DNA from 3 places in the Streptomyces sp. NPDC031379 genome. Region 2 is predicted to be linked to each of the others. Evidence: riboswitches for the same ligand, from Rfam matches in the RefSeq annotation. Region 2 holds a riboswitch; each other region holds the start of a gene.
The links. A riboswitch is a leader RNA that binds a small molecule or an ion and turns the genes downstream of it on or off. The one in region 2 is predicted to bind S-adenosylmethionine.

Region 1: it holds a riboswitch for S-adenosylmethionine, as region 2 does, so the genes downstream of both, thrC (threonine synthase) here and ACZ5CW_RS29865 (amino acid ABC transporter permease) in region 2, are expected to answer to the same signal.
Region 3: it holds a riboswitch for S-adenosylmethionine, as region 2 does, so the genes downstream of both, ACZ5CW_RS20845 (aminotransferase class V-fold PLP-dependent enzyme) here and ACZ5CW_RS29865 (amino acid ABC transporter permease) in region 2, are expected to answer to the same signal.

Annotation. Positions count from the first base shown of each region.
Region 1 is NZ_JBVIIT010000001.1:136,097-143,694, forward strand. It holds gene ACZ5CW_RS00705 (alpha,alpha-trehalose-phosphate synthase (UDP-forming)) at 1-679, opposite strand, end outside; gene ACZ5CW_RS00710 (glucosyl-3-phosphoglycerate synthase) at 771-1,715, opposite strand; SAM riboswitch class I at 1,888-2,053, shown strand; gene thrC (threonine synthase) at 2,071-3,354, shown strand; gene ACZ5CW_RS00720 (MoaD/ThiS family protein) at 3,351-3,629, shown strand; gene ACZ5CW_RS00725 (cold-shock protein) at 4,073-4,276, shown strand; gene groL (chaperonin GroEL) at 4,588-6,210, shown strand; gene ACZ5CW_RS00735 (NADH:flavin oxidoreductase) at 6,424-7,548, shown strand.
Region 2 is NZ_JBVIIT010000023.1:71,755-79,352, forward strand. It holds gene ACZ5CW_RS29850 (GNAT family N-acetyltransferase) at 1-223, opposite strand, end outside; gene ACZ5CW_RS29855 (ABC transporter substrate-binding protein) at 282-1,301, opposite strand; gene ACZ5CW_RS29860 (amino acid ABC transporter ATP-binding protein) at 1,396-2,187, opposite strand; gene ACZ5CW_RS29865 (amino acid ABC transporter permease) at 2,184-3,164, opposite strand; SAM riboswitch class IV at 3,534-3,644, opposite strand; gene ACZ5CW_RS29870 (glutathione S-transferase C-terminal domain-containing protein) at 3,722-4,609, opposite strand; gene ACZ5CW_RS29875 (putative leader peptide) at 4,686-4,808, opposite strand; gene ACZ5CW_RS29880 (NAD(P)/FAD-dependent oxidoreductase) at 5,041-6,201, shown strand; gene ACZ5CW_RS29885 ((2Fe-2S)-binding protein) at 6,198-6,500, shown strand; gene ACZ5CW_RS29890 (FAD-dependent oxidoreductase) at 6,493-7,598, shown strand, end outside.
Region 3 is NZ_JBVIIT010000013.1:231,091-238,688, reverse strand. It holds gene qcrB (cytochrome bc1 complex cytochrome b subunit) at 1-1,452, shown strand, start outside; gene trpD (anthranilate phosphoribosyltransferase) at 1,573-2,637, shown strand; SAM riboswitch class IV at 2,712-2,828, shown strand; gene ACZ5CW_RS20845 (aminotransferase class V-fold PLP-dependent enzyme) at 2,972-4,348, shown strand; gene ACZ5CW_RS20840 (Lrp/AsnC family transcriptional regulator) at 4,377-4,658, opposite strand; gene ACZ5CW_RS20835 (rhomboid family intramembrane serine protease) at 4,655-5,446, opposite strand; gene ACZ5CW_RS20830 (hypothetical protein) at 5,600-5,839, shown strand; gene ACZ5CW_RS20825 (NYN domain-containing protein) at 5,885-7,228, shown strand; gene ACZ5CW_RS20820 (C40 family peptidase) at 7,441-7,598, shown strand, end outside.

The sequences.
Region 1 (7,598 bases), on a different contig from region 2:
GACAGCAGTCCTTGAACGCGTCCGCCCACCGGTGGGTGAGGAACGCCGCCCGGTCCGCGCCCAGGATCCCGGTGAGCAGCTCGGCGGCGATGTCGTCCGGCAGCAGACGGAAGTAGTCCGGCGGGGCCCACGGAGTGTGCGAGAAGTGGCCGATGCGCAGATCGGGGCGGAGCCGGCGCAGCATCCGGGGCGCGAGGGCCAGGTGGTAGTCCTGGATCAGCACCGCCGCGCCCTCGGCCGCCTCCTCGGCCAGCGCCTCGGCGAACGCCCGGTTGTAGGCCTCGTACGACGCCCACTGCCGGCGGAACTCCGCGTCGAAGACCGGCTCCAGCGGGGTCTGGTACAGCAGATGGTGGACGAACCACAGGACCGAGTTGGCGATGCCGTTGTACGCCTCCGCGTGCACGGTCGCGTCGATGTCCAGCATCCGCACCCGCTGCCCGCCGGTCTCCTCGGCCGGCAGCAGTCCGCCGTCCGCGCGCCGTACGGCCTCCCGGTCGCCGTCGCCCAGCGCGGCGCACACCCACACCGAGCCCGCGTCCGGCCCGATGGCCGACAGCCCCGAGACCAGCCCGCCGCCGCCCCGCCTGGCGCGCAGCGAGCCGCCCTCGTCCACCGTGTACGAAACCGGGCCGCGATTGGACGCGACCAGCACCTCAGCACCGTGCGTGGAAGCCATAAGCCTCAACCTAGCCCGGCCCGGAAACGCTCAAACGTACGGTCCACCCCGGAAGGGGCTGTATACGGCCGTTCTTCCGCGTTCACACGCCTCACGCCACCCGGCGTGCCGCGTACTCCGCGATCTCCGCCATCGGCGGCCGCTCCTCGGTGTCCACCGAGTAGGTGCGCGGCTCGAAACCGTCCTCGCCCCGCTCGAACTGGGTCAGGGCGGGCCGGACCAGATGCCCGCGGGCCAGCCGCAGCTGGGCCGTGCGGTAGATCGCCGCCGCCATCCGGCCGAGCGCCTGCCCGTCCTGGTGCCGGTGCTTGCGCACCCCCACGTCCACCTGGGCCAGCGCGTCCAGGCCCACCAGGTGCAGGGCGTCCACCAGCATGCCCAGCTCCACGCCGTAGCCGACCGGGAACGGCAGCTGTTCCAGCAGGGAGCGGCGGGCCGCGTACTCACCGCCCAGTGGCTGCACGAAGCCGGCCAGCTGGGGCCAGTGCATGTTCAGCAGCGGGCGGGCCATCAGCTCGGTGACCCGGCCGCCCTGCCCCGCCGAGCCCCCCAGCGGGCGGTCGTACATGCCCTTGACCAGGTCCACCCCGGGGTCGGTGAGCAGCGGACCGACGATCCCGGAGACGAAGTCCGAGGAGAACTCCCTCAGGTCCGCGTCGATGAAACAGAGAATGTCCCCGCCGGTGACGAGCAGCGATCGCCACAGGACTTCACCCTTACCGGGGACGGTGGGAATGCGCGGCAGGATGTCGTCGCGGTGGACGACCCGGGCGCCCGCGGCGGCGGCGACCGCCGAGGTGCGGTCGGTGGAACCCGAGTCGACGACGACGATCTCGTCGACGAGCGGGATCTGCTCCACGAGGTCGTGACGGACGACCGCGACGATGTCGCCGACCGTCTCCTCCTCGTTGAGCGCGGGCAGCACGACGCTGATCGTCTGCCCCGTGCGCTGCTTGGCGGCCAGTATCCGGTGGAGAGGGCGATCGGTCACGGACCAGGAGCGGGTGGCCAGCCAGCGCTCGACTTCTTCCAGCACGGTCTGCGGCTCCTCACTGTTCGTGATCACACGCGGTGACGCCGTGCGGCGCCTCTGTGATCCATCTCGCGGTTCGGACGACTATCTCAACTGTCCTGGCCTTCGGTTACAGTCTTGAACAACGCCGATGACCATCGCATGTCGGGGGTCACCGGCGTACACAACCGCATACAGCTCATCCAGAGGGGCAGAGGGACACGGCCCGATGAAGCCCCGGCAACCCTCCAGCCGGTTCTCGTAGATCAGAGCGCTCCGTTCTGATCGTCTCCGCGAGGCTCCCGGCTAGGGAAGGTGCCAAATCCGTCTCACGGCGAGATGCGTCGTGAGGAAGATGAGGAGAAAGGGCCTCGCCTCCATGGCTGTGCAGACAGTTGCAAGCACCAGCAATCCCGCCGTCGACCTCGGTCCCGCCGCCGCCCTGAGCTGTCGCGAGTGCGGTCACCGCGTGCCCCTCGGCCCGGTCTTCGCGTGCGAGGAGTGTTTCGGCCCGCTGGAGATCGCCTACGACTTCTCCGCCTACGACACCGAAGAGCTGCGCGCGCGCATCGAGGCGGGCCCCGCGAACATCTGGCGTTACGCGCCCCTGCTGCCCGTCCCCGCCGACGTGGCCGACAAGCCCAACCTCAACCCGGGCTGGACCAAGCTCGTCAAGGCCGACAACCTCGCCCGCGAACTGGGCGTCACCGGGGGCCTGTACGTGAAGGACGACTCCGGCAACCCGACGCACTCCTTCAAGGACCGTGTCGTCGCCCAGGCCCTGGAGGCCGCCCGCGCCTTCGGCTTCACCACGCTCTCCTGCTCCTCCACCGGCAACCTCGCCGGTGCCGTGGGCGCCGCCGCCGCCCGGGCCGGCTTCCGCTCTTGCGTGTTCATCCCGCACGACCTGGAGCAGGGCAAGGTCGTCATGGCCGCGGTCTACGGCGGCGAGCTCGTCGGCATCGAGGGCAACTACGACGACGTGAACCGCTTCTGCTCCGAGCTGATCGGTGACCCCGCCGGTGAGGGCTGGGGCTTCGTCAACGTCAACCTGCGGCCGTACTACGCGGAGGGCTCCAAGACCCTGGCGTACGAGATCTGCGAGCAGCTCGGCTGGAGGCTCCCGGACCAGATCGTGGTCCCGATCGCCTCCGGTTCCCAGCTCACGAAGATCGACAAGGGCCTTCAGGAGCTGATCAAGCTCGGTCTGGTCGAGGACAAGCCGTACAAGATCTTCGGTGCGCAGGCCGAGGGCTGCTCGCCGGTGTCCACGGCCTTCAAGGCCGGCCACGACGTGGTCCGCCCGCAGAAGCCGAACACCATCGCCAAGTCCCTCGCGATCGGCAACCCGGCCGACGGCCCGTACGTCCTCGACATCGCGCGCCGCACCGGCGGTGCCGTGGAGGACGTGACGGACGCGGACGTCGTCGACGCCATCAAGCTGCTGGCCCGCACGGAGGGCATCTTCGCGGAGACGGCCGGCGGGGTGACCGTCGGCGTCACCCGCAAGCTGCTCAAGGACGGCGTGCTGGACCCGGCGAAGACCACGGTCGTCCTCAACACCGGTGACGGCCTGAAGACCCTCGACGCGGTGGCCGGCACCGGCCTCACCGCCACCATCCGCCCGACCCTGGACTCCTTCCGAGAGGCTGGCCTCGCATGAGCGTGACCGTTCGCATCCCGACCATCCTGCGCACCTACACCGGCGGCCAGGCCGAGGTCACCGCCGAGGGCGGGACCCTCGCCGAGGTCATCGGGGACCTGGAGAAGAACCACACGGGAATCGCCGCCCGGGTGCTGGACGACCAGGGCAAGCTGCGCCGGTTCGTCAACGTCTACGTCAACGACGACGACGTCCGTTTCGAGCAGGGCCTGGAGACGGCGACCCCCGACGGCGCGGGCGTCTCGATCATTCCGGCCGTCGCCGGCGGCTGCTGACCGAATGACCGATCATTACCTTCGGTAACAGCGGTTACGTATTGTTCATCGGATTGCCCCCTCCGTGAGAGAAGCGGAGGGGGCAATTCTGTGTGATTGAGCGCGGTACAGTTGGGGAACACGGTCGTGGTCTTCGGGTCGCGAGCCCTGTATTCGCGCCGCACAGCCCGACAAGAAGTAGCCAAAGTATGCGGGTTTCATGCGGCTTTTGTTCCTTTTGTGGAGCCCGACTTGCCCTGAATTCGGACGAATTCTCGGCACATTCCGGATCGGGCTCGTCCGGAATTCTCGTCCGATTGACCTGTTGCAGACGGCAGTTGGACAGATACATTCAGCCGCGGTCGACGCGTTCCGGCGCACGCCCCCGTCCCATGGGGGGTGAGGTCTGACCCGGGTCCGCGAAGTGCGGATCTGTGCAAGGGCCAGTAATAGGGGAGTTAGGCATGGCTCAGGGCACCGTCAAGTGGTTCAACGCGGAGAAGGGGTACGGCTTCATCGCGGTCGACGGTGGTGCGGACGTCTTCGTCCACTACAGCGCCATTCAGATGGACGGCTACCGCACCCTGGAAGAGGGCCAGCGGGTGGAGTTCGAGATCTCGCAGGGCCAGAAGGGCCCGCAGGCCGACATGGTTCGCCTCAGCGCCTGAACGTTTCTTGTGACGAAGGGCCCGCACCGGCACAGGGTGCGGGCCCTTCGTCGTGCCCGGGGTCGTGCCCGGCGTCCCGTTGTTCGCGGGCGGCTGAGTGCCCCCCGTTCCCCCCGGAGGCGCTTGCACTCGACCATGCCGAGTGCTAATCATTGGCGTTAGCACTCTGAAGGTGAGAGTGACAAAGAAGGACCGGGTCGGTGAGGCCCGCAGGCCAGGTGGGGCAAGGAACCACAGGCCGGCGAGCCGTCCGTCGCGGGCGCGGGCGCGGTCCGAAGGAATCACCCCCAGTCCTGGAGGGACCACTTCACATGGCCAAGATCATCGCGTTCGACGAGGAGGCGCGGCGCGGCCTCGAGCGCGGCATGAACCAGCTCGCGGACGCCGTGAAGGTGACGCTCGGCCCCAAGGGCCGCAACGTCGTCCTCGAGAAGAAGTGGGGCGCCCCCACGATCACCAACGATGGTGTCTCCATCGCCAAGGAGATCGAGCTCGAGGACCCGTACGAGAAGATCGGCGCCGAGCTGGTCAAGGAAGTCGCCAAGAAGACGGACGACGTCGCCGGTGACGGTACGACCACCGCGACCGTGCTCGCCCAGGCCCTGGTCAAGGAAGGCCTGCGCAACGTCGCCGCCGGCGCCAACCCGATGGCTCTGAAGCGTGGTATCGAGAAGGCCGTCGAGGCCGTCTCCGCCGCCCTGCTGGAGCAGGCGAAGGACGTCGAGACCAAGGAGCAGATCGCCTCCACCGCGTCCATCTCCGCCGCCGACACCCAGATCGGCGAGCTGATCGCCGAGGCCATGGACAAGGTCGGCAAGGAAGGCGTCATCACCGTCGAGGAGTCCCAGACCTTCGGTCTGGAGCTGGAGCTCACCGAGGGTATGCGCTTCGACAAGGGCTACATCTCGGCGTACTTCGCCACCGACATGGAGCGTATGGAGGCCGTCCTCGACGACCCGTACATCCTGATCGCCAACTCCAAGATCTCCTCGGTCAAGGACCTGCTCCCGCTGCTGGAGAAGGTCATGCAGTCGGGCAAGCCGCTGCTGATCATCGCCGAGGACGTCGAGGGCGAGGCCCTGTCGACCCTGGTCGTCAACAAGATCCGCGGCACCTTCAAGTCCGTCGCCGTCAAGGCCCCGGGCTTCGGCGACCGCCGCAAGGCGATGCTGAACGACATCGCCATCCTCACCGGCGGCGAGGTCATCTCCGAGGAGGTCGGTCTCAAGCTCGAGAACACGACCCTCGACCTCCTGGGCAAGGCCCGCAAGGTCGTCATCACCAAGGACGAGACCACCATCGTCGACGGTGCCGGCTCCTCCGAGCAGGTCGCGGGCCGGGTGAACCAGATCCGCGCCGAGATCGAGAACAGCGACTCGGACTACGACCGCGAGAAGCTGCAGGAGCGCCTGGCGAAGCTCGCCGGCGGTGTCGCGGTCATCAAGGCCGGTGCCGCCACCGAGGTGGAGCTGAAGGAGCGCAAGCACCGCATCGAGGACGCCGTCCGCAACGCGAAGGCCGCCGTCGAGGAGGGCATCGTCGCCGGTGGTGGCGTGGCCCTGCTGCAGGCCTCCCAGGTCTTCGAGAAGCTGGAGCTGGAGGGTGACGAGGCGACCGGCGCGCAGGCCGTGAAGCTCGCGCTCGAGGCCCCGCTGAAGCAGATCGCCGTCAACGCCGGCCTCGAGGGCGGTGTCGTGGTGGAGAAGGTGCGCAACCTGACCCCGGGCCACGGCCTGAACGCCGCGACCGGCGAGTACGTCGACCTGGTCGCCGAGGGCATCATCGACCCGGCGAAGGTGACCCGTTCCGCGCTGCAGAACGCCGCCTCCATCGCCGCGCTGTTCCTCACCACCGAGGCCGTCATCGCCGACAAGCCGGAGAAGGCCGCCGCGCCGGCCGGCGGCGGCATGCCGGGCGGTGACATGGACTTCTGATCCTTCCGAGGATCGGCACCAGTCCTTTCGTACGAGGGCGGTACTCCCTGTCTGTGGCAGGGGGTGCCGCCCTCGGGCGTGTCCGGCGTCACGCGGGCGTTCTCCGCCGGACGGGGAATGTGGGCCACCGCATAGGCTGTTGCTTCAGAAGGTGCAACAATGCGCGTGCACATACCAGCCGGTTACCCCAGTCATTCACGAGGAGCCCCCCACGTGACCGTCACCACGCCCGCCTCCCGCGCGGCCCAGATCCTCTCCCGCCCGATCGACCTGGGCGGCCTCACCGTCCCGAACCGGATCGTGATGGCGCCGATGACCCGTATGTTCTCCCCGGGCGGCGTCCCCGGGGAGAACGTGCGCTCCTACTACGCGCGCCGCGCCGCCGCCGGCGTAGGCCTGATCGTCACCGAGGGCACCTACGTCGGCCACGACTCGGCCGGCGAGAGCGACCGCGTCCCGCGCTTCCACGGCGAGGAGCAGCTCGCGGGCTGGGCCAAGGTCGCCGAGGACGTGCACGCGGCGGGCGGCACGATCGTCCCGCAGCTGTGGCACATCGGCATGGTCCGCAAGCAGGGCGACGCCCCCTTCCCGGACGCCCCCGCCGTCGGCCCCTCCGGCCTCGTCGCCGCGGGCGCCGAGCCCACCGGCAAGGTCATGACGCGGACGGACCTGGACGACGTGATCGCCGCGTTCGCCCAGGCCGCCGCGGACGCCGAGCGCATCGGCTTCGACGGCGTGGAACTCCACGGCGCCCACGGCTACCTCCTCGACCAGTTCCTGTGGGCGGGCACCAACCGCCGTACCGACGCCTACGGTGGCGACCCGGTGGCCCGCACCAAGTTCGCCGCGGAGATCGTCGCCGCGGTCCGCGAGCGGGTGTCCCCCGACTTCCCGGTCCTCTTCCGCTACTCGCAGTGGAAGCAGCAGGACTACACCGCCCGCCTCGCCGAGACCCCCGAGGAGCTGGAGGCGATCCTCGCCCCGCTGGCCGCCGCGGGCGTCGACGCCTTCCACGCCTCCACCCGCCGTTACTGGCTGCCGGAGTTCGAGGGCTCCGACCTCAACCTCGCGGGCTGGACCAAGAAGCTCACCGGCAAGCCGGTCATCACCGTCGGCTCCGTCGGCCTCGACGGCGACTTCATCAACGCCTTCCAGGGCGAGGGCGCCCCGATCAAGGGCATCGACAACCTCCTGGACCGCCTGGAGGCCGAGGAGTTCGACCTCGTCGCCATCGGCCGTGCCCTGCTCCAGGACCCGGAGTGGGCGGCGAAGGTCCTCTCCGACCGCTTCGACGAGCTGAAGTCGTACGACGCGGCGGCGATCAAGACCCTCAGCTGACCGGGCACTCGTGATCGCTCCCGTCCGTTCCCCCGATGACCAGTGAGGAG
Region 2 (7,598 bases):
CCGGTCCGACGAGGGTGTGCAGGTCGGCCCAGGTGGCCGGGTCCGCCGGGTCGGCGACGGCGGCGAAGGCGTAGGTCTCGGGCAGGTAGCGGGCGGCACGGCCCACGCGTTCGGCGAGGTGGGCGTGCGGGCCGTCGAGAGCGGCCCAGACGGCGTTGTCGAGGACAGCCGTGTCGGACGGGGTCGGGGCTCCGCCTCCGCGGAGGTCGGTCGGTAGGGCCACGGAGGCGGAGTCCTTTCTCGACTCGTCCGGTGCGGTGCCGGTGGGCGGTGACGGTGGATCAGGAGTTGTCGAGCGGCAGCCCGGGCGGGTTGACCTCCGACTTGGCCACAGCCTCGTTGGAGAGGTTGTAGGCCGCCAGCCACTTGGCGTACTGCCCGTTCTTGATCAGGTGGTTGATGGCGTCCGCGAGCGGCCGTGCGAGCCCGCTGTCCTTCTTGGCCGTGGCGGCGATCAGCCCTTGCAGGGTCTCGCCGGCCCCGGAGAAGGTGCCCGCGCTGCGGGTCGGGTGGGGCGTGTTCGCGGTCTGCCGGGCGCGGTAGGCGACACCGGGGTTGGGTCCGAAGTAGGCGTCGATCTTGCCGCTGCTCAGCGCCAGGTTGACGGAGTTCTGGTCCGGGAAGTACTTGACGGTGAGTTTCTTGCCCTCCTGGGCGAGCTTGGCCTTCCACTCCAGGAGGATCTTCTCCTGGTTGGTGCCGGAGCCCACGGAGACCGTCTTGCCCGCGAGGTTCTCGTAGTCGTCGTCGAAGTTCCAGGTGCTCTTCTTCAGCACCTCGAAGGCGAGGTTGTCCTGCCGGTAGGAGGCGAACTCGTACTTCTTCTTGCGCTCCTCGGTATCGGTGACGTTGGAGAAGGCCACGTCGACCTTGCCGCTGTCGATGCCGACGAAGAGGTTCTCCCAGGTGAAGTTCCTGATCTCGGGCTCGAGGCCGAGGACGGCGGCCACCAGGCGGCCGAAGTCGGGCTCGGAGCCGGTGAGGGTCTTCTGGTCGCTGCCGACGTAGTTCAGCGGCGCGGACCCCGACGGCAGGGCTCCGATGCCGATGACGAGCTTGCCGCTCTTACGGATGGACTCGGGCAGTTCGGCGCTGATGGACTTCACCTCGGAGACCTTCAGGCCGGTCTCCTTGGCGGCTCCGTTGGACAGCTGCCCCACGGTGACCGTGCCGGTGGCCTCGGTCTTGGTGGCGGCCTCGCTGTCGCCCCCGCAGGCGGCGAGCCCGGTGGCAAGGGTGGCGACGGCGGTCGCCGCGGTGATGCCGCGTATCAGGCTGCGTCGAGAGATGTGGGTAGGCATGGCGTGGCTGTCCTTGTCTCGCTGTCGAGGGTGATGAGGGTGGTGCGGGAGGGTGCTGCCGTGGGGGGAGGTCATGGGTGCGCCGGCAAGCCGGTCAGAGCACCTTGGCGAGGAAGTCCCGGGTCCGTTCGTGCCGGGGCCTGTCCAGCACCTGGCCGGGCGGTCCCTGTTCGACGATCCGGCCGCCGTCGATGAAGACGACCCGGTCGGCGACCTCGCGGGCGAAGCCGATCTCGTGGGTGACGATGACGAGGGTGGTGCCGCTGGTCGCCAGGTCCTTGATGACGGCCAGCACCTCGCCGACGAGTTCGGGGTCGAGCGCCGAGGTCGGCTCGTCGAAGAGGATGACCCCGGGCCGCAGGGCGAGGGCGCGGGCGATGGCGACGCGCTGCTGCTGCCCGCCGGACAACTGCCGTGGGTAGGCGCCGGTCCGGTCGCCGAGGCCCACGCGTCCGAGCAGTTCGCGGGCCAGCTCCTCGGCCGCCGGCCTGGCCAGCCGGCCGGTGGCGACGGGCGCGGCGGCGACGTTGTCGAGGGCGGTCAGGTGCGGGAAGAGGTTGAAGTTCTGGAAGACGAAGCCGATCCGGCTGCGCTGGGCCAGGATGGTGCGCTCGCTGAGTTCCTTGAGGCGGTCCCCGTGGCGCCGCACGCCGATCAGTTCGCCGCCCACGCTGACGTGGCCGATCTCGGGCTTCTCCAGGTGGTTGACGACCCTGAGCAGCGTCGACTTGCCGGAGCCGGACGGTCCGAGGATCACGGTGACCTCGCCGGGGCGGATGGTCAGGTCGATGCCGTCGAGGACGCGGTGGGCGCCGTACCACTTGTGGACGTCGTGCACCTCGATCGCGGCGGGGGCGGCCTTCTCGCGGAGCTGGGCGCTGGTCATACGGCGGCCTCCCTGCGCAGCCGGGCCCGCAGGTCGGCCAGGCCGGCCCGGGCTCTGCGCAACGGTGTCGGCGGCAGGGTGCGGGTGGCGCCCCGGGCGTAGTGCCGCTCGACGTAGAACTGGACGACGGACACGGCGCTGGTCAGGATCAGGTACCAGACGGTGGCGACCAGCAGCAGCGGCACGACGTCACCGGGGTAGGTGTTGCCCATCGTCTGCACCGTGCCGAACAGGTCGAGCAGGGACACGTAGAACACCAGGGAGGTGCTCTTGACGAGGCCGATCAGCTGGTTGACGTAGTTCGGGGTGATGGACCTGAGGGCCTGCGGGAAGACGATCCTGCGGAACTGGTAGCCCTTGGGCAGGCCGAGCGCGGACGCCGCCTCGTGCTGCCCCTGGTCGACGGAGAGGAGACCGCCGCGGACCACCTCGGCCGCGTAGGCGGACTCGTTGAGGCTGAGGCCGACGACAGCGATGGCCATGTCGGTGGCGAGCTTGGACTCGTCGAAGCGGACGAAGGCGGGACCGAACGGCACACCCAGGCTCAGCGTCTGGTACAGGGCACTGAAGTTGTACAGGAAGATCAGCACCACGATCAGCGGTACGGAGCGGAACAGCCAGGTGTACGTCCAGCTGACCGCGCGCAGCACCGGGCTGCCCGAGAGCCGGCCGAGCGCCAGCACGATTCCGCCGGCCAGCCCCAGCACGGCGCTCAGGGCGGCCACTTCGAGGGTGACGACGAGGCCGTCGAGAACGGCCGGGCGCAGGAACCAGTAGCGGAAGCGGTCCCACTGGTAGAACGGGTTCGTGACCAGTCCGTGCAGGATCTGCGCGACGAGCACGAGGACGACGGCGGTGACGATCCACCGGCCGGGTCGGCGCAATGGCTGAACCCGTTGTGCGGTAAGGGGTTTTGACGGTACGTCGGGGGCGGGCGCCTCGGCTAGGGAGAGGGCGGCGCCTGGGGGTTCACTCATGGCGGGCTCCGGCGGAATCGGACACCCCGGGACGGCGGCGAGCGGGCGCGGGTCACGACGGCACTACGGCACGGGGCACTGCGGCACGAGGTGGCACACGGGAACGCGCGGAACCGGGAGCTGGGCGGACAACGGCACACCACACGGACGGTGTGCGTGACGGACGCGGGGGGCTGGGAAGCTTGCGTCAGCCCCGACAGCGGGCAGAGCCCGGTGCGGTACACAGTGCGCTGTTGACGCGGAGCAGATCGACGGCGCGGTTGGCGACGAGGAGCTGGGCGCGCGACGGTACGCAGCCCTGAGGGCGGCTCGCGGCCGTCCTGGGAGCTGCGTACATGGCGTCACCTGTCACTGTTCCGGCCCCGCGGGGCCTCGCGCTTACCGAAAACGTCGTCCGGTCCGGTCGTCACCTGGGGCACCCCACCGCGATGCGAGGGTTGCCGGTCAGCGAGCCAGGGCTTGGCGCTGACGCTCATGACCGTTCTGAGCCGTAAGTAAGGCAGTTGCCCGTTCGAATGTCAACGGCCGTCCGCGAAGTGGACGTACGGAGCCCGCTCTCACCTGCGGAAAGCGTCCGGTGCATCCCCCGCGTGGCCGACCCAGTCCAGGATCTGGACAGCTGCGCCGGCGGCCTCCAGACCCTGGCAACGGCCGTGGTGGCGGCGGGAGATGCCGTCCAGGTCGAGGTGGCGGCCGAAGGCGGGGTGGGCGGCCAGCCGGCGTGCGTAGGCCCACAGGGTGCGGTGGTCGGCGATCCGGTGTACGGCGGAGGCGTCGAGGTGACAGCGGTGGACGGTGTCGAGCTGCACCAGGGTCACCCACAGCTCGATGTCGGCGGCGGTGAGCCGGTCGCCGACGAGGTACTCCTCACCGGTCAGCCGCCGCTCCAGCCGGCCGAGGGTGTCGAGCAGGACGTCGAGGGCGGCGGCCTGCTCGGCGGGGTCGGCACCGGCACGTCCGGCGCGCTGGGCGGCCTCCTCGATGCCGTCGGCGCACATCCGCTCGACGGCCTCGATCACCGACTCCGTTCCGCACGGATACAGCGAGGCCCGCGCGTCATGCGGAAAGCGGTCCAGGTCGCGCAGGATGTCGGGGGCGTGAGTGCTGACGATGCGTCCGGACCAGTCGTCGCTGAGGACGGGCGCGAGGGCCGGACCGGTGTAGTGGTGGACGCTTGCCTCGTACAGCGGGCGCAGCGCGGCGTGACCGCCGCCGGGACAGTCCGGGACTGCGGGCAGGACGGTGACCGGACAACTGCCCTCCAGGCCGAGCAGGTGGTGCCCGACGGCGAGACGCAGCCCGTCGGGACAGGCGGTCGAGAGATGGAGCCGGTACCGGTGGGGCACGGCGTAGTGGCCGCTGCGCGCGTCCCGGCCGATCCGCCCCCGGAAGAGGGGGGCGGACCGGCGCAGGTGCGAGGCGGTGGCGAGCGGACTGACGGACATGCGTCTCCCCTGTTCGTGGGCGTGCGGACGGGCGCGACGGCAGGCGCCGTCCTTCGATGAGAGCGAGGGAACGGGCTCAGGGCCGGCCGCTGATCGCGCTGCAGACACGCAGCAGGTCGATATGGCGCCGGGAGGTCAGGAGGGGCGCGGTGAACGGCGTCCGGCTCGCTCGGCCGGTGACCGTTTCGAGGCGCGCCATGATTCCCTACCTGTTCACTAGGATTCCCTCCTTGGAGTGTCGATCCGGCTTCGTACGACGTCAAGGGGGCGTCCACGCCTAGGACTCCGGGCGGGTGACTAGACGGGCGACCGGGCGAGGGCCGTACGGGCCGACCGGGGCGGGCCGGACGGGCGACCGGGGCGGGCCGGAACGGGCGAGGCGGTGTGCTCGGGGTCTCCTCAGAGCCAGCGACATGTGACATAGTACTGACGTGGCGAAGCGACTGACCTGCGATGTCGTGGTCGTCGGAGCCGGAATGGTGGGCGCGGCGTGCGCACTGTACGCCGCGCGGGCCGGCCTCGACGTGCGGGTGGTGGACCGGGGACCGGTGGCCGGCGGCACCACCGGCGCGGGCGAGGGCAACCTGCTCGTCTCCGACAAGGAACCGGGACCCGAACTCGAACTTGCCCTGCTGTCGGCCCGGTTGTGGGCGGACCTGGCCGGGGATGCGGGCGCGGCGATCGAGTACGAGCCCAAGGGCGGCCTCGTGGTCGCCTCGACGTCCGCCGCCCTGGCCGCGCTGGCGGACTTCGCCGTGGGGCAGCGGGCCGCCGGCGTCACCGCCACCGCGGTCGGCGGAGACGCACTCCGAGAACTGGAACCGCACTTGGCTCCTGGCATGGCGGGCGGCATGCACTATCCGCAGGACGCCCAGGTGATGCCCGCGCTCGCCGCGGCACAACTGCTCCGCGCCTCCGGGGCCCGCCTGCACACCGGCCGTACGGTGACGGGGGTGCTGCGGAGGGCGGACGGGACGGTGTGCGGCGTCCGCACCGACCGGGGCGACCTCCACGCGCCGGCCGTGGTGAACGCGGCCGGTACCTGGGGCGGCGACCTCGCCGCACTCGCGGGCGTCCGGCTGCCGGTGCTCCCACGGCGCGGCTTCGTGCTGGTCACCGAGCCACTGCCCCGGATGGTCCGGCACAAGGTGTACGCCGCGGACTACGTGGCCGACGTGGCGAGCGACTCCGCCGCCCTGCGCACCTCGCCGGTCGTCGAGGGCACGGCCGCCGGACCGGTGCTGATCGGCGCCTCCCGCGAGCGGGTGGGGTTCGACCGCTCGTTGTCGCTTCCGGCGGTACGGGCGCTCGCCGCGGGGGCGATCGGCTTGTTCCCCTTCCTGGAGCGGGTCCAGGCGCTGCGGACGTACGCGGGCTTCCGGCCGTATCTGCCCGACCACCTCCCGGCGATCGGCCCCGACCCCCGGGTGCCCGGACTGTTCCACGCCTGCGGGCACGAGGGAGCGGGCATCGGACTCGCCACCGGCACCGGACAGTTGATCGCGCAGACGCTCAGCGGGAAGGCGGCGGAGCTGGATCTCACGCCGTTCCGGCCGGAGCGGTTCGACACCGACGGAGGCGACACGCCGTGAATCCCAGGGAGTTGGTCCGGGCCCGGCCGGGCGAGACGTTCACCGTCACCTTCGACGGCCGGACCGTGGCGGCCCTGCCCGGCCAGACGGTGGCGGCGGCACTGTGGGCCGCGGGCGTGACGGCCTGGCGCAGCACCCGTGGCGCGGGCCGGCCCCGCGGGGTCTTCTGCGGGATCGGGGTGTGCTTCGACTGCCTCGTGACCGTCAACGACCGCCCGAACCAACGGGCTTGCCTGGTGCCGGTACAGCCGGGAGACGCGATCCGCACACAGGAGGGTACGGGACGGGACGATGACTGAACGACCCCACCTCGCCGTCATCGGCGCGGGCCCCGCAGGACTCGCCGGAGCCCTGGCGGCAGCCGCACGAGGCGTCCACGTCACCCTCGTCGACGCGGCCGGCCAGGCGGGCGGACAGTTCTACCGGCAGCCCGCCCCGGCCCTCGGCGCACGCCGGCCGCAGGCCCTGCACCACCAGTGGCGCACCTGGGAGCGATTGCGGGACGGACTCGCCCGGCACCGCACCGCGGGGCGGATCAGTCACCTGACGGATCATCATGTCTGGTGCGTCCAAGGGGAATCGGACACGCCGCGACGGGACTCGGGCACGGGCTCCCTCTCCGTGTACGCGCTGCACGGCTCCGCACAGGAGGAGGGCGTCACCGTCCGCGCCGACGCGGTTCTGCTCGCCACCGGCGGTTACGAGCGCATCCTGCCCTTCCCGGGCTGGACGCTCCCCGGGGTCGTCACGGCGGGCGGCGCGCAGGCCATGCTCAAGGGCGGACTGGTGCTGCCCGGCCGGACGGCCGTCGTCGCCGGAACCGGCCCGTTGCTGCTGCCCGTGGCCACCGGGCTCGCCGCGGCCGGCCCCCGGGTGGCCGCGCTGGTCGAGTCCGCCGGCCCCCGGGCGGTACTGCGCCGGGCGCCTGCCCTGGCCGCCCAGCCGGACAAGCTCGCCGAGGGTGCCGGGTACGCGGCCCGGCTGCTGCGCCACGGCGTACGCGCCCTGCCCCGGCACGTCGTCGTCGAGGCACACGGCACCGACCGGCTGGAGGCGGTCACCGTGGCCGCACTCGGCCGGGACGGGCGGACCGTACCCGGCAGTGCCCGCCGCATCCCCTGCGACACCCTGGCCGTGGGTCACGGCCTGCTGCCGCACACCGACCTCGCCGAGACCCTCGGCTGCACCCTGTCCGGCACCGCCGTACGGGTCGACGACGAGCAGCGTACGGATGTCCCCGGCGTCTGGGCCGCCGGGGAGACCACCGGCGTCGGCGGTGCGGCCCTCGCCCTCGCCGAGGGTCACATCGCCGGACACTCGATCGCCGCCCGCCTGCGCGGCACCGCCCCCGACCCGCGCCGCTGGTCCGCCGCCGCTCGGGCCAGGACGCGGCTGCG
Region 3 (7,598 bases), on a different contig from region 2:
ATCCTGACGGGTGTCTATCTGACGCTGTTCTTCCACCCGTCGATGAACGAGGTGGAGTACCACGGCAGCTACGTCCCGCTCCAGGGACAGCTGATGTCCGAGGCGTTCAGCTCGACCCTGCACATCTCCTTCGACGTGCGCGGTGGTCTGCTGGTCCGGCAGATCCACCACTGGGCCGCCCTGATCTTCCTCGCCGGCATGTTCGTGCACATGATGCGCGTGTTCTTCACCGGCGCGTTCCGCAAGCCGCGTGAGATCAACTGGCTGTTCGGCTTCCTGCTGTTCGTCCTGGGCATGTTCACCGGCTTCACCGGTTACTCGCTCCCGGACGACCTGCTCTCCGGCACCGGTGTCCGCTTCATGGAGGGCGCGATCCTGTCCGTGCCGATCGTCGGCACGTACCTGTCGTTCTTCCTCTTCGGCGGCGAGTTCCCCGGCCACGACTTCGTGGCCCGGTTCTACTCGGTCCACATCCTGCTGCTGCCGGGCATCATGCTCGGCCTGGTGGTCGGCCACCTGATCCTGGTCTTCTACCACAAGCACACGCAGTACGCGGGCCCCGGAAAGTCCGAGAAGAACGTCGTCGGCATGCCGCTGCTGCCGGTCTACATGGCCAAGGCCGGAGGCTTCTTCTTCCTGGTCTTCGGTGTCATTGCGGCCATCGCCGCGGTCGCCCAGATCAACCCGATCTGGGCCATGGGCCCCTACCGTCCGGACCAGGTGTCCACCGGCGCCCAGCCCGACTGGTACATGGGCTTCGCCGAGGGTCTGATCCGCTTCATGCCGGGCTGGGAGATCAACCTCTGGGGTCACACGCTCGTCCTGGGCGTCTTCATCCCGCTGGTGCTCTTCCCGCTGGTCCTGGCTGCGATCGCGGTCTACCCGTTCATCGAGTCCTGGGTCACCGGCGACAAGCGCGAGCACCACATCCTGGACCGCCCGCGCAACGCCCCGACCCGTACCGCGTTCGGTGTCGCCTGGGTGACGATCTACATGATCACCCTGGTCGGCGGCGGCAACGACCTGTGGGCCACGCACTTCAACCTGTCGATCAACGCCGTCACCTGGTTCGTCCGGATCTCCTTCTTCGTCGGACCGGTCATCGCGTTCATCCTCACCAAGCGGATCTGCCTCGGCCTGCAGCGCCGCGACCGCGACAAGGTGCTGCACGGTCGCGAGACCGGCATCATCAAGCGCCTGCCGCACGGTGAGTTCATCGAGGTGCACGAGCCGCTCAGCCAGGAGCAGCTGCACACGCTCACCGCGCACGAGCAGTACAAGCCGGCCGAGATCGGCCCCACGGTCGACGAGAACGGTGTCCAGCGCAAGGTGACGGGCTCGGAGAAGCTGCGTGCCAAGCTCTCCAACGCCTACTACGGCGAGGACAACCAGATCCCGAAGCCGACCGTCGAGGAGTACAAGGAGATCACGAGCGGCCACGGCCACCACTGATCCCCGCGTCGCCACGCCACGCTGAGGGCCCCGTCCGGGTTGCGGACGGGGCCCTTCGCTGTGCCCCGGGCTGGATAGGGTGGTGTACGACTGCGCAGGACTGTGTACTAGGAGCGGCTGATGAGCGCTGTGACCCCCGCTGGAGGCGACACCGCGGCGGGCCGTTCCTGGCCCGTCCTGCTGAACGGCCTGCTGGACGGCCGTGATCTCTCCGCCGACGAGACCGCGTGGGCGATGGACCTGATCATGCGCGGTGAGGCCACCGACGCCCAGATCGCCGGCTTCATGGTGGCACTGCGGGCCAAGGGTGAGACGGTCGCGGAGATCTCCGGACTCGTCCGGACGATGTACGAGCACGCCAATGTGATCGAGGTGCCGGGCCCGGCGGTCGACATCGTCGGCACCGGCGGAGACGGTGCCAAGACGGTGAACATCTCCACGATGTCCTCGATCGTCGTCGCGGGCACCGGGGCGAAGGTCGTCAAGCACGGCAACCGTGCCGCGTCCTCCGCCTCCGGGTCCTCCGACGTCCTGGAGAAGCTCGGGATCAATCTGAACCTGACCCCCAAGCGGGTCGCCGAGGTCGCCGAAGAGGCCGGCATCACCATCTGCTTCGCGGTGAAGTTCCACCCGTCCCTGCGCCATGTGGCCGCGGCCCGCGGCCAGTTGGGCATCCGGACGACCTTCAACGTGCTCGGTCCGCTGACCAACCCGGCCAAGGTGCGCGCCCAGGCGGTCGGCGTGGCCGACCCGCGCATGGCGCCGATCGTGGCCGGTGTCCTCGCCGAGCGCGGCAACTCCGCGCTGGTCTTCCGCGGCGACGACGGCCTCGACGAACTGACCGTCACCGCCACCTCCCGGGTGTGGGTGGTCCGCGACGGCGAGGTCCGTGAGGAGACCTTCGACCCGCGGGACGTGGGCATCGACCTCGTCCCCGTGGACGCCCTGCGCGGCGCCGATGCTGCCTACAACGCGGAGGTCGCCCGCCGTCTGCTGGACGGCGAGCAGGGCGCGGTGCGGGACGCGGTCCTGCTGAACTCGGCGGCCGCGCTCGCCGCTCTGCGGCCGACGGACGCACCCCTCGCCGACCAGCTGAGCGCCGGTATGGCCGAGGCGCGGGAGTCGATCGACTCGGGCGCGGCCAAGCGGGCGCTGGAGAGATGGGTGGCGGCGAGCAACGCCTGACGACACCGTCGATCGTCCCGCGATCCGGACACGGGTTGCGGGACGACGATCATTTCGCGTACGTTCCCGTATCAGGTCATGAGTGACAGTCATGAGGCCCCGGCCGACTGTCCGGCAACCCTCCGTCCGTGGCGGGGTGCCCCGGGTGAAGACCAGGTCGTAGGCAGCGAGGTCTACGGCAAGCGCGGACCCCTCGAACCCAGGGGTCCTGGTCGTACGAGGGAGCCTTCCGTGAGCAAGCGAATGCGATAGGGCCGCAGAGCCCCGCCTCCGCACCCCCCTTTCACCTTTCTTCCGTACGCGCCTTTCGCGTACGTCCTCACGGGAGTTCCCCATGTCTGTCTCCACCGCTGCCGTCGACCAGACCGTTTGTGCCCCTCTGCCCGTTCTGGGCCGTGATGTCACCGTCCCGCTCGTGACGGGCGGCGAAGTCACCTACGCCGCTCTCGACTACGCGGCCAGCGCCCCCGCCCTGCAGCGGGTCTGGGACGACGTCGCCGCCTACGCCCCCTACTACGGCAGCGTCCACCGGGGTGCCGGCTACCTCTCCCAGCTCTCCACCGAGCTGTTCGAGAACGCCCGCAAGGCGGTCGCCGAGTTCCTCGGCTGCCGGGAGAGCGACCAGGTGATCTTCACCCGGTCGACCACCGACTCCCTCAACCTCCTCGCCCGCGCTCTCCCGGCCGGCTGCCAGGTCTTCGTCTTCGAGACCGAGCACCACGCCTCCCTGCTGCCCTGGCAGGACGCCGAGGTCACCTACCTCGATGCCCCGCGCACCCCGTGGCAGGCCGTCGAGACCCTGGAGCGGGCGCTGGCCGACCGCACTGCGTCCACCGAAGGGGGCCACGGCCCGGCCCTGGTCTGCGTCACCGGCGCCTCCAACGTCACCGGCGAGCTGTGGCCGGTGCGTGAGCTGGCCGCCGCGGCCCACGCGCACGGCGCCCGGATCGTCCTCGACGCCGCCCAGCTCGCCCCGCACCACCCGGTGGACATCCGCGACCTGGACGTCGACTGGGTCGCCTTCTCCGGGCACAAGCTGTACGCCCCCTTCGGCTCCGGTGTCCTGGCCGGCCGCGCCGACTGGCTGCGGGCGGCCGAGCCGTACCTCGCGGGCGGCGGCGCCAGCCGCAAGGTCACCCGGCGCACCGACGGGGGAGTGGACGTGGAGTGGCACGAGAGCGCCGCCCGCCACGAGGCCGGCTCCCCGAACGTCATCGGTGCCCACTCCATCGCGTCGGCCTGCAAGGCCCTCACCGAGGCCGGCTGGGAGTCCCTCGTCGCCCGTGAGCAGTACCTGGTCCGCACGGTCCGCGAGGGCCTGGCCGAGGTGCCGGAGGTCCGGATCCTCTCCCTCTTCGGCGACGAGGTGCCGCGCGTCGGCGTGATCTCCTTCGTCGTGGAGGGCTGGAACAGCTCCCACTTCGCCGCCGCCCTCTCCGCCGAGTACGGCATCGGCGTCCGCGACGGCCTCTTCTGCGCCCACCCGCTGGTCCGCACCCTGCTGGGCAGCGACCCGCAGACCCAGGGCGAGTGCGGTGCCCCGGAGGCGGCCCCGGGCGAGAAGTCCCTCAACGCCATCCGCGTGAGCTTCGGCGCGGGCACGCCGGACGAGCACGTGCGGCGGTTCGTCGCGGCGGTCAAGGAGCTGGTGACCGAGGGTGCGAAGTGGACCTACCGCACCGAGGAGGGCCGCTGCGTCCCGGCGGTGTGACGCGACGGGCGTGGAGGGCGGCGCGTTCCTAGTTGTCGAGGCCGATCGCGAACGCGGCCTCGAGGTCGTGCTGGGAGTAGGTGCGGAACGCGACGTGCGTGTCGGTGCCCTCCACGCCCGGGATCTTGCTGATCCGGCCGGGGATGACCTCGGCCAGGTCCTCGTGCTGCCGGACCCGGACCATGGCGATCAGGTCGTAGGTGCCGGTGACCGAGAAGACCTCGCTGACGCTCTCCAGCGCGGCGATCTGCTCCGCGATCTCGGGGATCCGGTCCACGCTGGTCTTGATGAGGACGATCGCGGTGATCACGGCTGGTTCTCTCCCTCGGACGCCGGGGCCGGTGCGGAGTTCACTCTAGTCCTCCCGTCTCCCGCCACCGGCCGCCCGAGGCGCCCCTTCAGGCCCTTCCCGCTGCCGTAGCGCACCCACGCGTAGCCGAAGCCGAGCCCGAAGCCCACGAGGTGCGCGAGATAGGCGACGCCCGGGCCGTCGGAGGCCCGGCCCGCCGCCAGCCACTGCAGGCCCGCCCAGAAGGGCAGCACCACCCAGGCCGGGAAGCGCAGTGGCAGGAAGAACAGGAACGGCAGAAGACTGGTGACGCGGGCACGGGGGAACAGGTAGAGGAACGCTCCGAGGACCGCCGAGATCGCCCCGGAGGCGCCCACCAGCGACTGCTCGGAGGCGGCGTTGGCGGCCGCGTAGCCGAGCAGGGCCAGGTATCCGCAGCCGGCGTAGAAGAGGGTGAAGTGCACCCGGCCCATCCGCTCCTCCGTCATCGCTCCGAAGACGAAGAGGAAGAGCATGTTGCCGAGCAGATGCACCCAGCTGCCGTGCACGAACAGGGCGGTGGCCGGGGTGAGCGCCTCGCGGACCACTCCGTCGAACAGCTCGGCCGGGACCACGCCCCAGCGGCGGAAGTACGCCCGCTGTGCGGCGAGCAGCGCGTCCCCGGAGCCGTACGCCGGGGCGAGACCGGAGGCCGGGCCGAGGACGAAGATCAGGCAGCACAGGGCGATGAGGCCGTATGTCACCGGGGCCGTGGCCCCCCGGACCGTTCTGAATGTCCTGCCGGCCGCCGTGCTCCAGGTGCTGATCATGACTACAGAGCATGACGTAACGGGACGCAAGCTGACAGACCGCCTCGCCGCCGTGGACGGACGGGCGGCGAGTACCCGCCAGGCCGTAGGGTTACGAGCCACACGCGTCGGCCGGCGGCGCGGACCGAGAACGAGAAGGAAGCGAACCACACGATGACGGTTCCCCTGCCGACCGCCACGACGCGATGGCGCTGCAGCCTGTGCGGCAATCTCACCCGGTTCGACGTGACCCGCTCGTCGAAGGTCGTCGAGTACGTCCACCTCGACCTGGCGGGCGAGCCGACGGTGGAGGAGCGCGAGGTGGTCAGTGAGACCATCGAATCGGTGCGCTGCCGCTGGTGCAACGCGGTGGATCAGGTGGAACTCGTGGACAGGCCGGGCGCCGGCTCCTGAGCGGAGCGGCCGCGAAGAAGCAGAAGAAGTAGTGGGGTGTGACGGATGGTGGAGACCACAGGCGGGGGGCCGGGCGACGGCACCGCTGAGGTGCTTGACCGTCCGCTGCCCGACGGCGTGCGCCGGCGGGTCGTGCAGATCGTCTCGGACGGCTTCGGCGGCCTGACGGTGGCGGAACTCCCCGCCCAGTTGCGGCAGTACGCCCGGTTCGCCCCCAATCGCCGGGCGAAGTTCGCCGGGAACGCGATGGCGGCGGCGCTGGAGACCGATCCGCTGTTCCGGCAGCGGATCGGGGAGAAGTTCAGAGAGGCGCAGCCGGAACTCGCCGGCGCCCTCGACTCCGGCTCCCCGCCCCCGGCCGCGGACCCGCTCGATGTGGCGGCCGCGGCCTACGTACTGCGCCCGGCGGGCTGGGTGAAGCTGGTCACCGCGGCCGGCGAGGAGGCCCAGCGCGCGGACGCCGAGCGGGCGGACGAGGAGAGCCGGGCCGAGCTGGAGCGGCTGCGCGCCGAGCTGGCCCAGGCCCGCGACCACACCCGCGCCGAGACCGAACGGCTGCGCGCGGAGCTGGAGTCGGCGAAGAGGGAAGCGGAAGCGCTTCACCGTAAGCTGCGTGCCGCGCTCAGCGACGTCAAGCGGGGCGAGGCGGCCCTGCGCAAGGCGCAGGGCGAGATGGACGCCGTACGCGCCGAGGCACAGGCGCAGGTGTCGGCCGCCGAGAGCGAGTCCCGCCGGCTCAAGGCCCGCCTGGGCGAGGCCGAGGCCGCGGTGGAGGCCACCCGGCGGGCCGCCCGCGAGGGCCGCAGCGTGGAGGACATGCGGGTGCGGCTGCTGCTCGACACCCTGCTGGACGCGACCCAGGGGCTGCGGCGGGAACTCGCCCTGCCCCCGGTGTCCGTGCGCCCCGCCGAGACGGTGGACGCGGTCGAGCCGGGACGGATGACCCCGAAGGACATCGCGGCCCGCGCCCTGTCCGAGAACGACCCGGCGATCCTGGACCAGTTGCTCGCGCTGCCGCAGGCACATCTGGTGGTCGACGGCTACAACGTCACCAAGACCGGCTATCCCCAGATGCCGCTGGAGAAGCAGCGGCTCCGGCTGCTCGGCCAGCTCTCGGCGCTCGCCGCCCAGACCGGCGCCGAGGTGACGTGCGTCTTCGACGGTGCCGAACTGGCCGCGCCGGTGCTGCTCGCGCCGCCGCGCGGGGTGCGGGTGCTGTTCTCCAAGCCGGGCATCACGGCCGACGAGCTGATCCGCCAGCTCGTGCGCGCGGAGCCGCCGGGCCGTCCGGTCATCGTCGCCTCCACCGACCGGGAGGTGGCCGACGGGGTCGCGAAGGCCGGTGCCCGACCGGTGGCCTCTGCGGTGCTTCTCAAGCGACTGTCCTGAAGGTCCAACGGACATAGGTATTGCCCGAATTGGCCGTATCGTCACGCAGCACAGTGTCAATCCGGCATCACTGCATGTGAGTTGTGTGCAAAGAATGCATTGCGCGGCAGGGTTTTTTGCCGTGAGGATTTGAACTGATCACAAGTGGGTCACTAGGGTCTGGGCTCGAACCTCCGAACGGGTGAACACTCACAAGAAGGAGTTCGTCCTCCGTGGCGTCCCACCGTCGACCCAAGCAGCCGAGCCGCACGCGTGTCACCGTGCTGACCACCGCAGCCGCCGCTGCCGTCGCGCTCAGCGCGAACGCCGCCAACGCCGCTCCCAGCGAGAAGCTGAGCAAGGACGAGGTGAAGGCGAAGGTCGACAAGCT